DNA from 2 places in the Shewanella donghaensis genome. Region 1 is predicted to be linked to the other one. Evidence: predicted binding sites of a transcription regulator. Region 1 holds the regulator's gene; the other holds the start of a gene.

What was found. The regulator LexA, encoded in region 1, represses DNA repair genes until DNA is damaged. The targets are predictions, from matches to a motif close to TACTGTATNNNNATACAGTA.
Region 2: the regulator LexA is predicted to act here: its motif matches at 6,310-6,329, upstream of recG (ATP-dependent DNA helicase RecG).

What each region holds. Positions count from the first base shown of each region.
Region 1 covers NZ_CP041783.1:2,934,598-2,946,428, reverse strand. The annotation lists gene FPK91_RS12490 (SURF1 family protein) at 1-220, opposite strand, end outside; gene FPK91_RS12485 (DUF2909 family protein) at 219-437, shown strand; gene FPK91_RS12480 (cytochrome c oxidase subunit 3) at 445-1,320, opposite strand; gene FPK91_RS12475 (cytochrome c oxidase assembly protein) at 1,317-1,880, opposite strand; gene ctaD (cytochrome c oxidase subunit I) at 1,882-3,486, opposite strand; gene coxB (cytochrome c oxidase subunit II) at 3,496-5,085, opposite strand; gene FPK91_RS12460 (cell division inhibitor SulA) at 5,516-6,022, opposite strand; gene lexA (transcriptional repressor LexA) at 6,019-6,636, opposite strand; gene plsB (glycerol-3-phosphate 1-O-acyltransferase PlsB) at 6,797-9,217, shown strand; gene mtr (tryptophan permease) at 9,229-10,473, shown strand; gene FPK91_RS12440 (AraC family transcriptional regulator) at 10,510-11,535, opposite strand; gene FPK91_RS12435 (MFS transporter) at 11,673-11,831, shown strand, end outside.
Region 2 covers NZ_CP041783.1:3,570,882-3,582,712, forward strand. The annotation lists gene FPK91_RS15410 (AMP-binding protein) at 1-112, opposite strand, end outside; gene FPK91_RS15415 (COG4648 family protein) at 105-653, opposite strand; gene FPK91_RS15420 (acyl carrier protein) at 653-901, opposite strand; gene FPK91_RS15425 (phosphopantetheine-binding protein) at 911-1,165, opposite strand; gene FPK91_RS15430 (lysophospholipid acyltransferase family protein) at 1,191-2,042, opposite strand; gene FPK91_RS15435 (beta-ketoacyl synthase chain length factor) at 2,042-2,797, opposite strand; gene FPK91_RS15440 (DUF3014 domain-containing protein) at 3,020-3,886, opposite strand; gene recG (ATP-dependent DNA helicase RecG) at 4,047-6,122, opposite strand; gene FPK91_RS15450 (response regulator transcription factor) at 6,397-7,017, opposite strand; gene FPK91_RS15455 (sensor histidine kinase) at 7,021-8,157, opposite strand; gene FPK91_RS15460 (tetratricopeptide repeat protein) at 8,243-8,947, opposite strand; gene FPK91_RS15465 (calcium/sodium antiporter) at 9,148-10,068, opposite strand; gene FPK91_RS15470 (AMP-binding protein) at 10,262-11,831, opposite strand, start outside.

The DNA.
Region 1 (11,831 bases):
GGTAACCCGTGAGTGGCTCAGCATTACCTAAATTAATAAAAGCGGCATAATCTAATTCACTAGCAGCTTGTCTTGCGGTTAACGTTGTTTGCCACTGTTGCTTTTGTACCGCTCTGTCGAGTTGCCAAAAACCTAGCTTGACCAAAATAGAAAACACACTCACAGTAACAAGCAGTAATAAACCTGTTGATAGTCGCCAGACCCGCGAAGGAGAGCCCATGGACATCTTAGTTATTTTCAAGCTTGTGTTAGTACTGCTGCTTGTATTCATATTATTTAATTTAGCTAGAGCCCTGTTTATTATGGTTAAAGCTGAAAGCCAGCAATCCATGAGTCAATATTTAGGTCGTCGAGTTATCTTTTCTGCTTTAGTGATGTTGCTATTGTTACTGGCCTTAGGATTTGGCTGGATAAGCCCAAATCCGAGACCGTATTAAGTTGTTTTTAAAGTACGTAAACAAAAATAAATAAGCATAACCACACCACATCGACAAAATGCCAATACCAGCTACCAGCTTGAAATGCGAAGTGCTTTTTAGGGGTAAAATGTCCTTTCTGCACTCTAAAAAACAGGATGATTAGAAATACTGTTCCTAAGGTGACGTGCATACCGTGGAAACCGGTCAGCAAGAAGAAGGTATTACCATAAATCCCCGATGCCAGTGTCAGTCCCATTTCTTGATAAGCGTGAACATATTCTTCAACTTGCAAGAATAAGAAGCCGATACCTAACAATACCGTTAGCCCTAACCAAACCTTGAGAGCTCCGCGCTTAGATTTCTCTAATGACACGTGGGCAAAATGTAAAGTAACTGAAGAGGTGATGAGAATAAGGGTGTTATATAGTGGTAAACCACCCCAGCCCATTGCTTCAGTGGTAGTGCCATCCGGCGTTTTCACTAGCGGCCATATAGCCTCAAATGCTGGCCATAGCACCTCGTTGGTCATGGCGTTATTTGATGCACCACCTAACCAAGGGATTGCGACCATTCTGGCGTAAAATAAAGCGCCAAAAAATGCCCCGAAGAACATAATTTCCGAGAAGATAAACCAGCTCATTCCTTGTCTAAAAGAACGATCCATCTGGGCTGAATATAAGCCTGACATTGATTCATCAATGACATTTTTAAACCAACCAAAAAGCATAAATATAATTACTGCGATACCAGCAACTAACATGTAGCCGCCAGAAGATTGCTCTGTAGAAAGCTGTTGAACGTAATTACCAGCACCAAATGCAATCAGGAATAACCCGATAGCGCCGGTAATCGGCCAGACACTTTGCGCTGGCACATAGTAGTTTTCATGTTTCGTTGTCATCTTGCTGCTCCTTGCTCTATGGCTGCAGTCTGTTTGTCTGTGATGTCATAGAGGGTATAAGAGAGAGTCAAAGTATTAATGGATTCAGGTAAATCTGCGTCCACATAAAAAATTAAAGGCAATTCAGCATCAGCCTTTGCTGCTAGAGGTTGTTGATTGAAGCAGAAGCACTCAGTCTTATTAAAATAAGCCGCGCCTTGACCAGGCGATACCGACGGTATTGCTTGGCCTACGAGGTCATTTGAAGATAAGTTCTTTGCTAAAAAAGCGGTCCGTGTCAGTTCGCCAGGGTGAACCTGAATACGGTTCACTGTAGGGGTAAACTCCCAAGGCATATTGCTTTGTACTTGGGCAATAAACTCAACGGTCACGGTGCGATTTTTATCAATTACCACGGCTTCATATGTGCTGGCAGTACTTTGGGGTTTTCCATTAATTCCCAAGGTATCGCACAGCACGTCATATAAAGGCACTAGCGCAAAACCAAAGCCGAACATGCCTATGGAACCAAAGATTAGTCCGATAAGTAATTTACGATTTGATTTTGTCGGCTGGCTCATATCATTTCACCTCAGGTGGTGTGGTGAATGAGTGATAAGGCGCAGGACTTGCAATAGTCCACTCTAAACCTTCAGCACCTTCCCATGGTTTATCGCCTGCTTTTTCGCCGCCCTTGATACATTTCAGTACTACAGCGAGGAAAATCAGTTGTGATAAACCAAAGGCAAAACCACCAATAGAGACAATCTGGTTTACATCTGCAAACTGGATTGCGTAATCCGGAATACGACGTGGCATGCCTGCTAAACCTAAAAAGTGCATTGGGAAAAACAGCACATTGACTGAAATAACACTACACCAGAAATGCCAGCGACCTAATGTTTCGCTATACATATGGCCGGTCCATTTCGGTAACCAGTAATACGCGGCTGCCATAATGGAGAAGACAGCGCCAGTTACGAGTACATAATGGAAGTGAGCTACAACGAAGTAGGTATCATGATATTGGAAATCTGCTGGTGTTATTGCCAACATCAATCCTGAAAAACCACCGATGGTGAATAAGATGATGAACGCAATAGCAAACAACATTGGGGTTTCGAAAGTAATCGACCCACGCCACATCGTCGCGACCCAGTTAAACACTTTAACTCCTGTCGGCACCGCAATGAGCATGGTGCAGTACATGAAGAATAACTCCGCAAATACTGGCATACCTGTGGTGAACATGTGATGTGCCCAAACTAAGAAGGACAAAATCGCAATGCTTGAGGTGGCATATACCATTGACGCGTAGCCGAAGAGCTTCTTACGACTAAAGGTCGGAATAATCGCTGAGATAATGCCGAAGGACGGTAAAATCATAATGTAAACTTCGGGGTGACCAAAGAACCAGAAAATATGCTGGAACATAACTGGATCGCCGCCGCCTGCAGCATCAAAGAAGCTGGTGCCAAAGTATTTATCGGTTAATACCATGGTGACTGCACCCGCGAGCACCGGCATGACCGCAATCAACAAGAATGCAGTAATCAGCCATGTCCAAACGAATAATGGTAGCTTCATCCAGGTCATACCGGGTGCACGCATGTTCACAATCGTGACGACAACGTTAATTGCCCCCATGATCGAACTGATACCCATAATATGTATCGAGAATACAAACAATGCAGTGGAATCTGGGCTGTAAGTCGTCGATAGTGGCGCATAGAATGTCCAACCAAAGTTCGGTCCGCCACCTTCCATAAATAGCGTGCTAAGCAACATAGCGAACGCGAAAGGTAAGATCCAAAAACTCCAGTTATTCATACGTGGCAACGCCATATCTGGCGCACCAATCATCATTGGAATAAGCCAGTTAGCTAAACCGGTAAAGGCTGGCATTACTGCGCCAAATACCATTATTAAGCCATGAACCGTGGTCATTTGGTTGAAAAAGTTAGGTTCAACAAGCTGTAAACCCGGTTGAAACAGTTCAGCACGAATGACCATAGCCATTGCGCCGCCAGTTAAAAACATAATGAAACTAAACCATAGATATAGTGAACCTATATCTTTGTGGTTAGTGGTTAAAACCCAGCGCATGATGCCTTTTGGCGCCCCATGATGATGGTCATCATGGTGATCGTCGTGAGCGGCTGGTGAATCTTGTGTAATTGTGCTCATTTTAATCCCTTACTTTCCGTGACCAACAACATCAGAAGCCTGAACCGCATCACCGGAGTTGTTACCCCATGCATTGCGTTCATAAGTCACCACGGCAGCGAGCTGTTGTGGTGTAAGTAGTGAGTTAAATGCCTGCATGGCAGTACCAGGTTGACCATTGATGACAACATCAAGGTGACCAGATACGGGCCCGGTTATCACTGGACTACCCACTAATGATGGGAACGCACCAGGTAAACCGGTTCCGGCTGCTTGATGACAAGCAACACAGCTGGTCATGTAGACTTTCTCACCCATGGTCATCAGCTCATCCATAGTTAAGTCATCTAATACCACCGCTTTAACTTCTTCTACCGCTTGTGTTACGGCTTCAGTTGCAGATGCTTCGACTTGTTCAGTCTCAGGTAGGGTCGCGGGTAAAGTCACAGGCGTAGGCATGTCTTTACTGGGAATTTCTACTGGAGCAGCGGAACTTGAAGCACCACCGTTGCCATTCACATCAGCTGCTTGAACGGTATCACCTGAATCATTACCCCAAGCATTACGCTCATAAGTGACTACCGCAGCAATTTCTGTTGCCGTTAGCTGTTTAGCAAATGCTTGCATAGCAGTACCCGGTTTACCATTAACAACAATGTCCACATGACCAGAAACAGGTCCTTTGATCATTGGGCTACCGATAAGAGAAGGGAATACACCAGGAAGGCCTGCACCATTAGGTTGGTGGCAAGCGGCACAACGGCTCATATAAATTTGTTCGCCTTGCGCCATTAACTCTTCATGACTAAGTGTCTGTGAAAGCGAGGCCTCAGCAGCGGCTTTAGCATCAACAGTTAATTGCTTTTGGTCGATTAACCACTGGTCAAAGTCTGCTTCAGATACGGCTTCAACCACAATCGGCATAAAGCCATGGTCTTTACCGCATAACTCTGCACATTGGCCGCGATAGGTGCCGATTTTATCGATTTTAGTCCACGCTTCATTGATGAAACCAGGATTGGCATCTTTCTTAACGGCAAATGCAGGCACCCACCAAGAATGGATAACATCATCGGAAGTCATTAAGAAACGCACTTTTCTATCGATAGGCAAAACTAACGGCTTATCTACTTCTAATAAGTAAGTCTCCGTTTTAGCTTCGGTACCTGTGATTTGCGCCGCAGGGGTTGAAAGTAAGCTGAAAAACTCGACGTCTTCATTAAAATAGCTGTAATGCCATTTCCATTGTGAGCCGGTTATTTTGATGGTCAGTTCTGCATCGCTAGGATCTTCCATCGCAATCAAAGTTTTCGTTGCTGGAATGGCCATGCCGATAAGAATGACAAATGGCAATACAGTCCAAGCTATTTCAACTTTGGTACTATCGTGAAAGTCTGCTGCAACAGCACCTTTTGATTTTCTGTGATAGATCATCGAATAAATCATGATCCCAAAGACCACAACACCAATGGCACAACAGATATATAAAATTATCATGTGAAGGTCATAAACCTTACCACTGATATCTGTCACACCTTGAGTCATGTTTAGTGGCATTTCAGCCGCAGTGAGTGGGGCTGCAAGCAACGCCACCATTAATCCGTACAACATTCGCTTCACAAGACTACTCCTCTGCTAATTGCGAAATGCAATTACAAAGAAAAGCCACACAGTAATACTCTGCTCTATGCAAACTTTTCATTCCCGAAAAAGTTTGATCTTTTCAAAGTACACGGTGGCTTTGAGCTTGAAAACTCAATTATTTTATGGTTTTACGCTGCCACACTTGTACCTAATACTGAACTTATCAATTTTATTTGACGCTTTACATTCAAGGCTTTCTATACCGCATGGTACCAGCTCAATCTTTTATAGCGTTTGTCGCCGTCTATCATTTATTACTCGAAAGTCACAACAATTGTTACCTTCTTGTTAACTACACTACTTGGAGTTTAAATATTGATCAAGATCACTTTTACATCTAATTTGCTGAATAAAAGCGAAAAAAAAGCCCCTCACCAAAGTGAAGGGCTTTTTTATCAGTGCTTTCTTAGTGAAAAGAAGCCAGATTTAATGTATTTGTTGTTGCTGAAGTCGCTGATAATGTTTGCTCATCACGTAAGTGAGTATTTACATCTTCAATAATTAGCCCTTGAGCTAAAGCGCTTTTGGCAACCAACTGAATGCGGCGATTATCGCGAGAATCTAATGGTGTCGTCCAAGTAATTACTGCACTTGACGTACCACTTGTCAGTGCTTTTTCCATTGCCCACAGTGTTTCAACTTCATCTTTGGTATGAACCAACAAAACTCTGTCCATGCGAACATTAGCATTGGCAAGGATTTGTTTATAGCCGATATGTGGCGCATTAATCAGCACAATCCAACGACCTTGCTGACTTAAAACCGCGAGTTCACTACATAATTGCGTTAACTCTGTTAAGCCTTGGTTCTGGGTGCGCTTAGTTTCAATACCTTGTTTTACTGGTATTGAGTCAGAGACCATATCAACCCATAAACCTGGATGACGGGGTGCATTACCTATTAATGTGTTCATAACCAACCTCCATTACGAATAACGCCAACAGCAAGCCCTTCAATCGTTAGGTTTTGGCAGTTTAAATCTACTTTAATTGGCTCATATTCATCATTCTCTGCATGCAGATAGATAATATTGCCTTTCTTTTCAAATCTTTTAACGGTGACGTCGTCTTCTAAACGTGCAACAACAACTTGACCATTGGTCGCTGTTTGCATTTTATGCACAGCGAGTAAATCACCCTCTAAAATACCAATATCTTTCATACTGTCGCCACGAACACGTAGTAAAAAATTGGCATTGGGTTTAAACATTTCTGGGTCAACTTGGAAATACTGTTCAACATGTTCCTGAGCAAGGATGGGTTCACCTGCAGCCACTTGGCCGATAAGCGGTAAGCCTGCTTCAACTTCCTCTTCAACTTGCACCATACGAATACCGCGAGAGGTACCAGGAATAATTTCAATACAGCCTTTTTTGGCGAGCGCTTTTAAATGCTCTTCTGCAGCATTAGCACTTTTAAAGCCTAATCGAGTAGCAATTTCTGCACGAGTCGGTGGCATACCAGTTTCGGCGATATTACATTTAATAAGCTCTAATATTTCAGCTTGGCGTGGCGTTAAAGGTCTCATATTGATTCCTGTTTTTATATACAGTGACTGTCATTATATACAGTATTTTTAATCGTGCAAGTATTAACCATTAATTTTTACAATTAATGTAGGTTAGGGAATCTGAACAAGAATCTGGTATTCTATGCGCAATAAATTGATGTTGAAAATGCGAACACTCATGTTAAAACCTGATTCAATCATTGCAAAATCATTACGTTGGATACAAAAACTCATGGTGCACACTGTTGTTGTGCCAGAGGATCCATTTGCCGATCTGAACTTAGACCCAGATAAACCAGTGGTCTATGTAATGAAGACAGAATCACTCAGTGATATTGCTGCTTTAAATGAAGTGACGGCTAAATACGGCTTACCGAGCCCCTATGAGAGACTAGACGTAGATGGTTTAAATACACCGAGAATTGTGTGTGTTGAAGGTCGTAAACCTTTGTTTGGTAAACGTTTAAGTGGCGATAAGTTTGTGGATAATTTCACAAAGCTACTAACATTACATAAGAAAAATAATGAGCTAGATATTCAGTTGGTTCCGGTTAGCCTATATTGGGGACGTATTCCTGGTAAAGAAGACGATACCATCACTGCTGCTGTTTTTGAGCGTGAAAATCCAACTTGGCTGCGTAAATGGTTGATGATTTTGTTTTTAGGCCGTCACAGCTTTGTGCAGTTTTCAAATGCGATGTCATTACGCTATATGGCTGATGAACATGGTACTGACGTCAGTATTGCTCACAAGCTTATTCGTGTTGCACGGGTTCACTTTAGACGTCAACGTAAAGTGATGACGGGCCCGCAACTGCCGAATCGCCAAGCGATGTTCAACTCATTATTAAAATCTGAGGCGATCACTAAAGCGATTAAAGAAGAAGCGGTTAACAAAAAAATATCAGAAGAAAAAGCCCGCGAAAAAGCGATTGAATATTTAGATGAAGTTGCTGCAGATTACTCTGATAGCTTAGTCCGTATTGCAGAGCGTTTTCTCACTTGGCTGTGGAACAAGTTATACAGTGGTATTAGCATTAAAAGTGCTGAGCAAGTGCGTAAACTGCATCATGATGGTCACGAAATTGTTTATGTGCCGTGTCATCGTAGCCATATGGATTACTTACTGCTTTCATACATACTGTATTACCAAGGTATGGTGCCGCCGCATATTGCCGCAGGTATTAATTTGAATTTCTGGCCTGCAGGGCCTATGTTCCGCCGTGGTGGTGCATTCTTTATTCGCCGTAGTTTTAACGGCAACAAACTTTATACCGCGGTATTCCGTGAATACTTAGATCAGCTATTTGCTAAAGGCTATTCGGTTGAATACTTCACTGAAGGTGGTCGTTCGCGTACCGGTCGTTTATTAGCGCCTAAAACTGGCATGTTAGCGATGACGGTTAACTGTGTACTGCGCGGAATCGAACGCCCAGTCACTCTGGTGCCTGTTTATTTAGGCTATGACCATGTGATGGAAGTGTCGACTTATCACAAAGAGTTAAGCGGCAAGAAAAAGCAAAAAGAATCCGTTTGGCAGGTATTTGGAGCATTGCGTAAATTAGGTAACTTTGGTCAAGGTTATGTCAATTTTGGTGAGCCGATTAATGTGCAAAATTTCTTGAATGAACAATCGCCTAATTGGCGTGAAGAGATTGCCAAAGACCCAGATCAAAAGCCTTCATGGTTAACGCCTGCGGTTAATGTACTGGCGAATAAAGTCATGACTAACATCAATGGTGCAGCCGCTGCGAGTTCAGTGACATTAACCAGCATGGTGTTATTGGCATCAGAGCAAAATGCATTAGAGCGTACCGAGCTTGAGAGACAATTAGATTTATATCTTAAAATCTTAAAAGATGTGCCATACACTCAGTATGCGTCTGTTGCTGATGGTTCATCTCATGATTTAGTTGAACAGTGTTTATCATTGAATAAGTTCACTTCAACGACAGATGCAATGGGCGAAATCATTTCTATTGATGATAAATCAGTCATTGCCATGAGCTATTATCGCAATAACATTATTCATCTAATGGCAGTACCTTCTTTAGTAGCAAGCTGTTTGGTGCAATATGAAGAATTTAATCGCGAGAAAATACAGCAAATTGTTAAAGACTTTTACCCATTATTGAAAGCTGAACTGTTTATGGGCATTAAAGATTTAACGACGTATGTTGATCATGTTCTTGATTTATTTGTTGAGCAGCAATTGATTTCTGGTACTGATCACTTTGAAGTCAATCAAGGTAACATTACCCAGTTAATGCTATTGTCTGGGACGGTAAGTGAGACCTTACAACGTTACGCGATTATCTTTAATTTATTGGCTTACAAGCCAGAAATTGAGCGTTCAGATCTTGAAAGCGCTAGCCATTTATTGGCTCAGCGTTTAGGTGCTTTACACGGAATTACTGCGCCAGAGTTTTATGACAAAAAGCTCTATAATAATTTGAGTGTTAAATTAAAAGAATTAGGATACCTATCGGGTAATGACAATCAATTTGAAGTCATCCGAATACGTGATCATGCCAATGGTATGCTGCGTTTATCTGTTCGAAAAACCATTGTCGATAGCGTCACAGTGGAACATGGGTAATTACTAATTTTATGAGCGCAACACAATCACAACCGCAAAATAAATCCTTATTAGGCGGCGCTATGATCATCGCCGGTACTACCGTTGGTGCTGGTATGTTTTCTTTGCCTGTTGTTAGTGCAGGCATGTGGTTTGGCTATTCATTAGTCATGCTAGTCGGTATTTGGTTTTGTATGCTGGTTTCTGGGCTGATGCTGCTTGAAACTAATTTACATTTCAAACCTGGCGACAGTTTTGATACGTTAACCAAAGTGACTTTAGGCCAGTTCTGGCGGATCATTAACGGTCTGTCAATTGCCTTTGTTTTATACATTCTGACCTATGCCTACATTAGTGGCGGTGGCTCGATTGTGAACCACACCTTATCGGGTATGGGTATTCATTTACCGCAAAGTGCTGCAGGTTTAGTGTTTGCTGCAGTGCTTGCTGCAGTGGTTGTTATCAGTACTAAAGCGGTTGATCGCATTACCACCATTATGATTGGCGGCATGCTCATAACGTTTTTCCTTGCTGTGGGCAACTTGCTGATAGATGTGGACAGCGCTAAATTATTGATGCCAGATGGTGAAGCTAGTTTTTCACCTTATATATTGGCAGCTCTGCCATTTGGTCTTGCAAGCTTTGGCTACCACGGTAATGTACCAAGCCTCGTTAAGTATTATGGCAAACAGCCTAAAGTGATTATAAAAGCTATCTGTATCGGTACTTTTATCGCATTAGTCATTTACGCTTGTTGGTTAGTGGCGACCATGGGCAACATTCCTCGCAGTCAGTTTAGCGACATCATTGCCCAAGGCGGCAATATGGGCGTATTGGTTGGCGCTTTGTCAGAAGTGATGGCCAATAAATGGCTTAACACCATGTTGACCTTGTTTGCTAACTTAGCGGTAGCGTCATCATTTCTCGGTGTTACCTTAGGTTTGTTTGATTACCTTGCAGATTTATTTGGTTTTGACGAATCAAATAATGGCCGAATCAAAACTGCGGCTATTACTTTTATCCCACCGACAGTATTGGGATTATTATTCCCTAACGGCTTCTTGATGGCTATTGGCTTTGCTGCGCTAGCTGCCACTATTTGGGCGGCGATTGTTCCGGCTATGATGGCTTATAAGTCACGTAAAATGTTCCCTGATGAAAACAGCTTCAGAGTCCCTGGTGGCACGCCATTGATTGTTGTCATCATCGTATTCGGTATTGTCACTGCGACTTGTCATTTATTGGCAATGGCAGATTTACTGCCTGTTTATAGATAATTTTTTGGTAAACAATCTGTAAATAAAAAGCCCTTTTTAAGGGCTTTTTTGTTGGATTTTTTGCAAGTATTGAGTCGGGGTTTGTTGATGAAACAGCTGAAAGCTTTTACTAAAACTGCGATTACTTGAATAACCTAATAACACGGATATTTCGGTAATACTTTTCCCTTCCTGCATATACTTAATTGCTAGATTCCCCAGAATATATTTCAGTAACTCCGTAAAACTAAAACCTGTGAAGGCTAACCGACGCTGTAATTGTTGCTTAGATAGGCCGCATAAATTGGCTAATTTATTTAAGGTAGGTAAACCATAAAAACGACAATAATTCACCATTTCGTACAGTAACTTGGGGACATCATGTGCCTGTGGCATATTGAGAAATTTATCGAGTTGATTGAACGGCAGTGCAGTATCGGCATCAAATATAGGCTGGCCCACTTGATGATGAAATTCATTATTAATTAATTCATTTAAACCAATCCACAGCTCAGTTTGCGGCGCATTCCAAGTGACTTTACAGCCCATTAATTTTTCAATGCTATTTTGTCCTAAAGTAGGCCCGCTTAGCATGACTTTAATTGGGCTGTAGTTAGGGCCTAAGAAATGGCGTGCTGTATTTAATAGTGAGATAGCAATGCGCAATGAATCATGGGATTTAGACCTGTCGGTGGCATAAGGGTTGTTGTAACACCACTTTATAATTTTACTTGATTGGATGCCGTAATAACTGGCACCGGATTGAAAGCTGGCAATAGCGTAGTTTATTCGCCTAAATGATAGAGCTAAATCAGGGGTCGATAAGAACCAATTCCCCAAGGGGCCAATTTGATTAAAATTGAGATAAGATTGTAATTTGAGCATGAAATCTTGCTCACCTGTAAGTTGTTCAATTTTAATAAACCAATCAGCCACTTCAGTAAATGGGATCAGTGCCATGGGCTCATCAAGTAATCTTATTGGAATGCCTAAACTCTCTGACTTAATGCCATAAACTTTTTCAATTCCCAGCAATAAAGGCTTAATACAGCACACTCGGATAAAAGACATATCAAACGACATACTAAATTTCTCACTGGATACGGTGTCACTATATATATCAAAAAATAGCTGAAAATGATACTAGTGGTGACTTGCTGTTGTCCTCATTTTAAGAACATGCAGAATGTGCCCATTGCGATTGTTTGAGGAGTTTTACCATGAGTTTATTTAGTATGCCGTTTGTTGACTCAGGCGTTGATACCGCCCTTCACGGATTAGCATTAGTTGTTTTAGTGGTTACGGTCGCGGCGGCAGGAATAGGTTTCTGGCGAATTCATGAATTGCCGATCAATAAAGCGCATAAAGAAAAGCATCAA
Region 2 (11,831 bases), 640 kb from region 1:
ACGCCACATGAGATTTAAACAGATTACCTGTCACGATATCATGGTGATTGAAACTTATGAGTTGTTGGGTTTTCGGGCCAGTCTGTAACCAGTTAATCAGCAAGTTATTCATGTTTTCTCAACCAAAATGTACGATACAGCCATTCTCCACCAAGCAATAAGCCCATAAGAAGATAAGCAATTAAACCATTGTAAAGGGTCCACATTTCTAGTGTGGAAAACTGGGCTGTATAGAATGCAACTGAGCCATTTAATACAAACAGTCCACACCAAAGTAGGGTGACTTTGTTTAAATAACTGATAGCAGCATCAGGTAAGTCCGGTTCTTTTAACCTTGCGAGTCTCTCAATCATGCTGGGCCCTTTTATTAGCGAATAACTAAAGAGTCCTAGCATGGTTAAATTAATCACTACAGGATAAAACAGTAACCAATCATTGCGTTTGGCAATAAAACTGGCAGCGGTTAATCCAATGCCCACTATTAGCGGCAACGCCATAGAGGCAAGTTGTTGTTTATTTAGCGCCAAGCGCGCAATAAGAATAATGCATAGTAATAGTGCTATTGTGCCAGGAGGCAAAAACTGCAAACCCAAATAGACCGCTAAGGGGTAGCAAACTAACGCAATAGCGGTGAAGATTTGCAATAACAGCATTAGTCTTTCATTAACCCTTCGATAGCATTGACGACATCTTCAACCGTTCTAACAGTCTTGAACTGATCTGGCTGAATCTTCTTACCTGTCATCTGTTGCAGCTTAATCACTAAATCAACGGCATCAATGCTGTCTAAATCCAGCGCTTCATAAAGTGAGGCATCTAGAGTGATATCATCAGCGTCAATTTCAAATTCATCCACAAGAATTTGAGTTAACATTTCAAGGATTTGATCACGACTTTTCATGATAATTCCTTAAGAACGTTGTGATTCAATAAAGCTAGCTAAACTCGCAACACTGAAAAAGTGTGCTTTAGTGGCTTCTGAGTTCGCTTCGATTTTGATATCGAATTTCTTTTTGATCGCTAAACCAAGTTCAAGAGCATCAATTGAGTCTAAACCTAAGCCTTCACCAAATAGTGCTGCATCGGTTTCAATATCACCAATGCTGACGTCTTCTAAATCGAGACAGTCGATGATCAGTTGTTTGATTTCATTATGTAAAGTCATATTAATATTCTAATTTTGATTGATTTTATTTTACTTTCACTAAGTCGTTACTAGGTACTAAGGCGAATAATTGCTGTTGATAATATTGCTCTAAATCGCGGGTTAATACTCTAGCCAATTTAGCTTCGCTACTTTGATTAGTATCATACATCAGGTGGTCAAAAGCTGCGCCAATTTCTACTGACATATTCATCGTTTGCCTTGGAATGTCGTACCAAGGTTGTTGCTTCGTTAGCCCAGCCACATCAATACGCAGCGTGACAGGAATAATGTTTTTCTTCGTTCTAATGGCAATGTTTGCAGCACCGCGGGCAAAAGGATTGGTTTTCTGCCCTGCCACAGTACGAGTACCTTCAGGAAATATAATTAAGTTTGTATCACTATCAAGAACTTGCTGGCAATCTTGTAATAATAACTCTGCTCTACGGTTAGGTATGTAACCAGCAGAAGCCAAAACGCCTCTAATAAATGGATTTCGCCATAGTGTGTTCTTAACAATGCAGCCAGCATTAGGCATTAAGCTAATGAGTACCACTACATCAACTAGCGTAGGGTGATTTGCTATCACTATTACACCTTTTGCATCAGTTAAAGCTTGTATATTTTTAGTGGTTACCTTGATGACTCCAGTGGATGTCAACATCCACACAAAGCCTTTAAACATTTTGTGTACGGCTTTCTGAACTCTAGCAATACGTTGTTGTTTCTGACCCGGCCAAAAGCGAAGAATAGGCAATATTGTGATAGAGCTCAGTAGCCCACCAAGACCAAACGCCACATAGCACAATACTCCGCCAATCCAACGGGGGATATAAGCGAGGCCAGTTAACCGCGTTGCGGTTTCTATCTGGAGATTGTTGAGCTGATTACTTGTCATTATTGACCGTTATAGCTCTTTAGCTGCCACTGCCATTGGCATAATTGACCGGATTTCGCTTTATCTGAGGCGATTGCATGAATGAGTTCAGCAAAGCTAATCGGTTGGGGTGATGCAGCCTCATTATTATCACTATTCGTTAATGTCAGTTGGGCAAGTGTTTGAGAGTGACCGCTGTTAGCTGGGGCTAAATAAAGCCCCATGGCAAGCGGTAGTTCGAATTCTAGAGTGAATTGATTATATATGGGCGGGACAGGATCGTCGCCAAAAACCATTAATACAGGTTCTGGGTTTTCTGCAAGCTGAGCGTAGACTTCAACCATCGCTAGTGAAAGTGTTTCTTCACCTGCCGCAATAGACGTTGAGGGGGCAGTGTTACCGGTGACAATACCGTATATTCCACTGGCTGTATTATGAACTGATTGGCTGAAAGCGAGTGGTGACAAAGACTCTTTGATGACCACATCTTTTAGCAGTCCAAGAGTACGAGTCAGTTCGCCATGGCGTGATGCAAATACACTGCGACAATTTTCTGCAGGATTACAATCATAGGCAGCAGTCAGCATCATTTTAGTTAACCGACTAAAACGTCTGCGTTTCATTGCAGGTACTTGAAGTAAGGGCGGGGAGATAGAGCTAGCATTAGGAGTTAAATTTGAATCGGAGGCGCGCTTATCCCATTCGCTCCAGCTCTCTTTATTTTGAAAGTCTACAGACCAAGCACCCCATGAGAGAATATCAAATACTAATTGCACTACTTTGCCTCTGATATGACTCAGGTATCCCTAGCTGAGTTAATAATACTACTGGCTGATTGTACCGTAATTCTAACGAGACAATGAAGTCTTTTTGTGTGAGGCTAAATAAAAATAGCGACATAAATGTCGCTATTTTTGTTATGTAATCAATAGAGGCGCTGATAAATTCATTAAGTCGTAACATACTGTTACTAATGAAGTACTATATTGCCCGCTTAACTATTTTGCCATTTGTTGTTGCAGCTTTCTGATGGCTGTTTTGATCTTGAGGCTGTTTTCAGGTCCCATACGCACCATAAACTTTTGCACGTTGGGTAGCGCTTCAAGCTTAGGGTCGACAAATTGATAATTCACACTGATAGAGCTTAATTCAATAGGATCTTCAATGATCGGTGCGGCTAAAATCACTTTAAAAGCTTCTTGCATTCGATCGTCAAATGACATGTCGCTATAACCTAATTCTTCAAATGCTTCGTCGAATATTGGGGTGAGTTCTTTGTAAGTACTGATCAGTTGTTGTTCGTTCATACCTGACATCATGTTGGCGTATAGGTCATAACGATGATAACTATCAGGATTTAAGTAAGTTTTATTGGTTATTTCACTCACTGTAAAGCTGTCTTTAGGGCCTTTTAATGGGCTAGCTTTGTGAATAACTTCACCTTGTGCCATGTTATCAACAAAAACCACAAACTGACGGGCAATGTCTTTTTTCAAAATCAATGAATCGATTTTCATGCCATCAGCCATATCAATGGTTTTCTGTGCCACAAAATCATCACTTTCAGTCAGTGCTGGTAAGGGTTCAACTACGACTTCAGGTTCCGCTGGTGCCTCAATAACGGTTGGTTCAATGACCTTAACAATGACTTCTTCAATGGGTTCTTGTTCAATTGGCTGTTCTGGTACCGGTTCAGGTAATTGCACAGGGATCGGAAATTCAATTTCAGGTTCACTATTAGATGTGAAATAGAAATAGCCAGCGCCAGCAAGTAACACCGCAACGGTAATGGCGATCACACCTGCAGTACTTCCACTGGCACGGTTATATTGTGGTGTTGCTCTGTCTTCTTGATTGGCTTGCATTTCTATTCCTTAGCTTTAAACGTCGAAAGTGGAACCGAATACGGGTTAATTATAGGTTAGTCATGCTAACAAATATTGCTTAAACGAATTTAACCTTAGGCTTCATTCTGCAATAATCTGCTCACTTGTCTAGTAATAACATCGCAAGGTTAACAATAATTTATGCTTGTACGTATTGTTGGCGATCACCCAACCATCGATGAATAATACTGTCGACATTGTCAGGTACTCGTTGCATGACATGTGTCGCTAGTTTTTGTGTATTTTCAATGAGATATTGATCTCTGACTAAATCTGCAATTTTCATTTCAGCTAAACCAGTTTGTCGAGTACCGAGTACTTCACCTGGCCCTCTAATTTCTAAGTCTTTTTGTGCGATAACAAAACCATCATTGCTGTCTCGCAGCACCCCTATACGTTTGGTCGCGGTTTGAGATAACGGCGCTTTATATAATAAAACACAATGGCTTGCTATTGAACCACGGCCTACTCGACCACGTAATTGATGTAATTGAGCAAGGCCTAAACGCTCTGGATTTTCGATAATCATTAAGCTGGCATTTGGCACATCAACACCGACTTCTATAACCGTAGTGGCAACTAATAAGTGTAGTTCACCCGCTTTAAATTGAGCCATGATTTGCTGTTTCTCAGCACTCTTCATCCGTCCGTGAACTAGGCCGACTTTGAGTTCCGGCAATAACTTAGCTAACTCGGCAGCAGTATCTTCAGCGGCTTGGCACTCAAGTACTTCAGATTCTTCAATTAAGGTGCAAACCCAATATATCTGACGATTATCATTTATTGCTGCTTGTTTGACTCGCTCAATAACTTGTTCTCGACGATGGTCCCCAATTGCGACGGTGGTTACTGGCGTTCTGCCTGGTGGTAACTCATCAATGACGGAGGTTTCTAAATCCGCATATGCTGTCATCGCTAATGTTCGTGGGATTGGTGTTGCTGTCATTATTAATTGATGCGGATGAAAGCCTTGGCTTACGCCTTTTTCCCGTAAGCCTAAGCGTTGATGTACGCCGAAACGGTGTTGTTCATCAATGATAATTAGCGCGAGTTTATTGAAGCTAACTTTTTCTTGAAAAATAGCATGAGTGCCAATCACCATATTGGCGCTGCCATCAGCAATGTCTGCTAGAGATTGAGTTCTAGCTTTGCCTTTTAATTTACCCGCTAACCAACCGACTTTAAGGCCTAGTGGTTCAAACCATGCTGCAAAATTAACCGCATGTTGCTCAGCCAGCAATTCGGTGGGTGCCATCATCGCCACTTGATAGCCATTTTCGATGGCTTGCAGGGCTGCTAATGCCGCAACTAATGTTTTACCCGAACCCACATCACCCTGCACTAAGCGCATCATCGGAGTGGGTTGTTCAATATCGATGCTAATTTCAGCCCCTACACGTTGTTGAGCACCGGTGGGTTTAAACGGTAAGGCCTTTAAAAATGGGTTTAGCAGCTGGCCTGTTGCAGGTAATGTGACGGCTTTATCGAGGTTATTACGTTGGCGTAATTGCAACATACTGAGGTTATGGGCAAGCAGCTCTTCTTGTACCAATCGCTGCTGAGCTGGGTGCATTCCTAGCTCTAAATCTGATTGTACTATGTCATTGGGTGGTCGATGAATTAATGATAAAGCTTGGCTGATGCTCATATTATTCGGCTGTAACTCAGGCGGTAATAATTCCTGTAAGCCGCCTTGATTGAGCATGGCTAGAGCCTGTTCAGACATTTTTATCCAGCTGGCTTGTTTTAATCCTTCAGTGGAAGGATAAATCGGTGTCAGTGATTCACTGAGAGCTGCATTGTCGCCGGCTTTTATAATTTTGTATTCAGGGTGGATAATCTCAAAGTGGCGATTACCACGTTTGATTTCGCCATAAGCACGAATAATTGCGCCATTTTGCATGCTATTACGCTGGGCTACGGAGAAGTTAAAAAAGCGTAATGTCAGATGGCCTGATTCATCTGCAATGTTGCAGGTCAGCATACGTCTGCGGCCCGGTACTATCTGAGTCGAGAGTATTTCGGCTTCAACGGTAGCGTACATTGCAGGGTATAACGCATTGATGGGGTAAATTTGGGTTCGGTCTTCATAACGCAGAGGCAAATGAAACAGCACATCTTGTACTGTTTTAATCCCCAGCTTTTCCAGCTTGTCAGCGACTTTTTTAGCGACGCCTTTTAAGTCGGTTATCGGAACCTGATCCAATGGTTGCAAATCTACAATGCCTTTCTGTTTTTGAGTCGGTTACAAACTTCGTTATTTGGCGATTATTGTTAGTAACCAATGCTAGTAGCTGAAGTGAGTTACTAAACCTAATGATTAAAACTAGCGATAAAGTTTGCACTTATCCCAAGAGTTATACACTTAGCTTTATAGCACACATGGTCGTTAGCAACGATAGTACTGTAAATATATACAGATGTATTGCTTATCTTAGCAGAGTTTTAAAACAAGGCAATATTAATCCAAATAACAAGTTTAACGGCCTTTATAACCAGCCCTTTTGTTTAGCAATTCTTGCGGCATCAATACGATTAGTCGCACTGAGTTTACTAATCGCTTCAGAAAGGTAATTACGCACAGTGCCTTCAGCGATGAATAACTTAGCTGCTATATCACTAGTTGATAGCCCTTCACTGGCCAATCGCAGGGCTTTTCTCTCTTTATCATTGAGTGGGTCGATATCGCCAATTGCGCTGATAGCCAATTCAGGATCGATAACTTTTTTACCTGACATAACCAGTTTAATCGCGCTAACAAGACTATCTGATGGTGCATCTTTTAACAAAAAACCTTCGACACCAGAGCTTAGTGCGCGCTTGATATAACCCGCGCGGCCGAATGTGGTTAAGATGATGATCTTAGTTTTAGCTTGGGCCTGAGCTTGGTATTGCTGTAACCATTGTGCGAGTTCAAGTCCGGTGTGGCCGGGCATTTCAATATCACTAAGGAGCAAATCAAAATGTTGTTGTTTCAGCAATGTCATGGCTTGGTTACCATCTTCAGCTTCAGTGACGTCGACTTCACCTAATTCACTTTTAGCCAGAGTCAGTAATGCCGATAGTGCACCTCTTACCATGGCTTGATCTTCTGCTAATAAAATTTTCATCAATTATACTTCCATGTCTTTTTCTGGTGAGCTTTGGAGTGGCAAGCTAATGGTAAAACGGTAACCATCTTCAGTATCATAAGTAAACTTGCCGTCTAACAGTTCCACTCGTTCTCTTATCCCTTTTAAACCATTACCTTCTTCAATAGCTTTAGTCGATGAGTTATCACTAAGGCTGCAGTCGAGTTGATTGTCTGTTATTTGATATTGCAGCAAACATTGGCTGGCGTGGCTATGTTTCACCATATTATTCACTAGCTCTGTCAGCATTAACCCTAGCTGGGATTCTTGCAATGGGGTTAACTCAGGCAGTTGCCCATCAATATGAACCTCGATACCTTTGTGTCTTAATAAGCTGCAAAGTTGATTCACCGTTTCTTCCAAGCCCTTATGTTTGTAGTTTGAAACCGTTTGGCGAATTTCACTTAAACTATTTCGGGCAATATCTGCTAGTTCTTGTAAATGCTGTTTCGCGAGAATTAGTTCTCCTGCTTCAACCAGTTTTTCAGCGAGTTGTGCTTTCAGTGCAATGGAAGATAAATTGTGGCCCATGATGTCATGTAAATCTCGCGCAATACGTTCGCGCTCAAGTGCGGTGGCTAAGTTAGCTATTTCATCATTTGACTGTCTTTGTTGGCGCCTGATGCGTTCATTGTTATGTTCGACGACCCCAAAAAGTCCGACTACAAAGGTGATTAGCATGCCGTACAGCGGGAAATAATACGCTTCATAGCCAATCATATAATCCAGTAACCACAACCAGCCACTAATAAGGATAAAGCTAATTATTGCCGTGCGAAGGGAGTAAAAAAAGCCAATGAAAAAGCCTGCAAAACTGAAAAATGAAATCGAGCCTGTGGTAAATACAGTGGCGATACTCGCTGTCATGAGCATCAGAGCTAAGGGGTATTTCGCTTGAGAGGCCGAACTTTTATAGGCCCAAAAGTAACCATATAAAAATGGCATGATTAAAAACAAACTCACAGCAACTTGAACCCAATCATCCTTCATAAACCAAATCGGAATGAAGTAAAAAATGAGATTAAGTAGATATACCCAAGCCGTTTTTTGCTTATAAGCTCTTTCTGGGTGAATGGCACTATTTGTTGTCGAACTATTTGTCGCACTAGTATTAGACATGAAGCCTCCTTGCGAAGTTAGCATACTGTAACTCAATAGAAATGTGTATGAGATCAGTTGCTAACTTCAAGTTACCTATCACTCGTTATAATGCTTGCTGCTTGAGTAAAAAGTTTGCCCATGCGTAATTAGGATCAATGTCTACTGCCTGCTGCCAATCATTAACAGCTTGTTGTTGATCTCCCAATTCTTGCTTAGCTAGGCCGCGCCAAGTGTACGCTTCAGTTTGTCCCCAACAGATATTGTCACATGGTTGTTCATAAAAGGTGATGGCATCCGTGGCATATTGCTCAGCTTTATCCATGCCGCCGCCATATTGAGCAGGAGTATAAAAGGCGCTCATTGCTCTTACTAAAGCTATTCGTGGATTTTCTGGGCTGAGTTGTTCTGCTTGATTCAATAAATTGCCTGCTTTCATCCCAAGAGATTGTCCTTTGGTTGGATCATTAGCTATTTGCATGCCGTAAACAGATGCCAGTAACGCCATTGATTCTGCATCGTCTTCACGGGTCAATACACTTTCAAGTGTCGACTGCGCATCATTAAGGGCTTTTTTAGCCACCCCGCGTTGACCACTAATATTCGCTGTAATAGCGGTGCGATATTCAGCATAGGCATGTTCATAATCCACAGATTGTTCGCTGAGTAATTTTAGCTGTTGTAAATTCATTGCGTTGGCGGCCATATCGATAGCACCAATATCGGCATTGCTAGTACTAGTCACTAAAGTGAGTGTTACTGCAATGACTGTTGATTTTAAGCTTAGTGATTTAAAAATTAGTGATTTCATGATTAACTCCGTTTATTCAATTTAAGGTGTGTGTTGCTACGGAATTAGTATCTAAGAAAGGGCTTGAAGAGTGCAGGCACAAACGTCACCACTTTGAGGTGACAAATGTCATTGATTAGCCGCAAGTGTGTTTTATGACTTGCGGCTGCATTTTTAACTATATGATTTTTCGATATTTAAAATAATTACTAATGGTTTAACTATGCATTTATCACCAGGTAGCTGATATAACCGAGATAACTTGCCACTAAAATGCCACCTTCGCGGCGACCGAGTCTAAGACCTGTATACGCAAAAGGCAGTAATATTACCGCTAATGCAATCATTACAATCCAATCAATTGAGCTTATTTCGTTACTAATAATAGGATGAATAAGCGCTGTCACCCCTAAAATACCCAATATATTAAATAGGTTTGAGCCAATCACATTACCAATGGCAATATCACTTTGGCCTTTTAATGCCGCCACGATTGAAGTGACGAGTTCAGGCATACTGGTGCCAATAGCGACAATCGTTAACCCAATAATGACTTCACTGATCCCAAAAGAGCTGGCCATGGCCACAGCGCCATCAACAAATAAAATCCCACCGCCAACCAGCATGCTGATGCCAACAATAATAAACACAATAGATAGGAACTGGTTTTGGCTTTGATCTTCTTGTTGGGCTTGGCTTTTCTCAGCAGTAAAATAACTGAATGACAAATAGGTGATGAGCAAGGCTGTCAGAATGCAACCATCCATGAAGCTTAACCCGCCATCGAATAGTAAGGTCCAAAATAGCAGTGACGCAGCAATCATAATCGGAATATCACGGCGCACCATTTGTGACTCAATTTTTATGGGTCGAATTAATGCGGTGATCCCGAGAATTAAACCAATGTTAGCGATGTTTGAGCCAATCACATTACCTAGCGCGATGCCACTATTGCCTGCAATGGCCGACTTAACACTGACTGCAAGTTCTGGCGCACTGGTACCAAAGGCGACGATAGTTAGGCCAATAATCAGCGGTGTTAACCCTAATTTCAGGGCTATTTGGCTTGCTCCACGTACTAGCGCTTCAGCGCCAATCGTCAGGATAACAAAGCCACCAATAATCGATAAATACATAAACATGAGTAAGACTCGTAAATAGATGGAATTTCAAGGCGGGCAAGCATAAGTCGATTGTAAATTTAAGCAATGCAATTTAATTGATACAACAATTAATTTTTATTCATCAATACTTTTTAGTGTTAATTAGTTCTGATTAAACAAAAAAGCACACTAAACAGTGTGCTTTTTCTAATAATTATTGCTAATTAAGCGCTCACAGCTCGTCTTCCCAACAAACTTTGGCACCACGAACACCATCAACTTTGGCGCTGAATTTCTTCTCTAATACATGACGCTTAATTTTAAGCGTTGGTGTTAAGGCGTCATTATCAATGGTCCAAGGTTCAGTGACGACAACAATGGCATCAACATGTTCGTGCGACTCAAGATGTGGGTTAACACTATCGAGTGTGGCTTTTAGTGAAGCGCGAACTTCTTTACGAGACTGCAAAGTAGAGCCTTCAGATAACTGCACCAAAGTAATAGGATGCGGTAAACCAGAACCAATAACACATAGCAATTCAATATGTGGATCTTGTGCTAATCTTCGTTCAATTGGCACAGGCGCGACATATTTACCTTTCGATGTTTTAAAGTTGTCTTTTACACGACCTGTTATTGAAATACTGCCATCTTCATCTATCTCGCATAAATCGCCAGTATGGAAAAAACCATCAGCATCAAAGCATGCTGCGGTGGCTTCTTCCTGTTGGTAGTAGCCGGTCATTAATCCTGGGCTTTTAACCATTAGTTCGCCATCGTCAGTTCGGCGTACTTGGCAGCCTTCAACCGGGCGACCCACACTGCCAATTTTTGAAGCGTCAAATGGGTAATTGATAATCGAGTAGGCACAGTTTTCAGTCATGCCCCATGCTTCCGATATATTCATACCGATTTTGTAATACCACTCTAATTGGTTAGGTGGGATCGGCGCCGAACCTGAGCCCAATAAGCGACAATGTTCAAGCCCTAAACCTTTTTGGATTTTTCTTTTTACTAAGCTGCTGATAATAGGGATTTTAAGCAGTAAATCGAGTTTGCTTTGGCCAATTTTATTGACGATGTTTAGTTGGAACAAGGTCCATAGACGCGGTACTGAGAAAAATACCGTAGGGCGGCAACGCTGAACATCAGCAACAAATGAATCTAAGCTTTCCACAAACGCGACTGAAGAACCTGAATAAAAAGATGAACCCTGAATCGCCACACGTTCAGTAATGTGCGCTAAAGGTAAGTAAGATAATAATCTATCAGTGGTATTGGTCTTTAAATCACGCACAACCGCTTCACAGGTCCAGCCATAACTACCAAATGTTTGCATGGCGCCTTTTGGCTTACCTGTTGAACCTGATGTGTAAATAAGGGTCATCATTTGATCGCCAGAAGGAGTTGGCGCATCCACTAGTGGCTGACCTAGTTCAAGCAGCTTTTCCCAATGGTACTGAGCCGGCATGGTGTCATAAGGCATTGCTAAGCGTAAAATTTCTCCACCTACACCGGCTTCTTGGTCTGCCCAAAAATCGAGTTTACCGGTGAAAATGGCTTTTGCACCACTGTGCTCTAACACATAACGAATCGTTTCTGAGTTAGCGGTCGGATAAATGGGTACGCTGATGTAGCCACCATGCATAAGCGCCAGATCGGTAATAAACCATTCTGCACAGTTTTTTGATAGTACGGCAATTTTATCACCAGGCTCTAAACCTAGGTGGCGTAGTGCACCAGCAATTTGTTGAACCTTCTGTTGAACTTCTCCCCATGTGAAGTCAACATATTGGCCATTA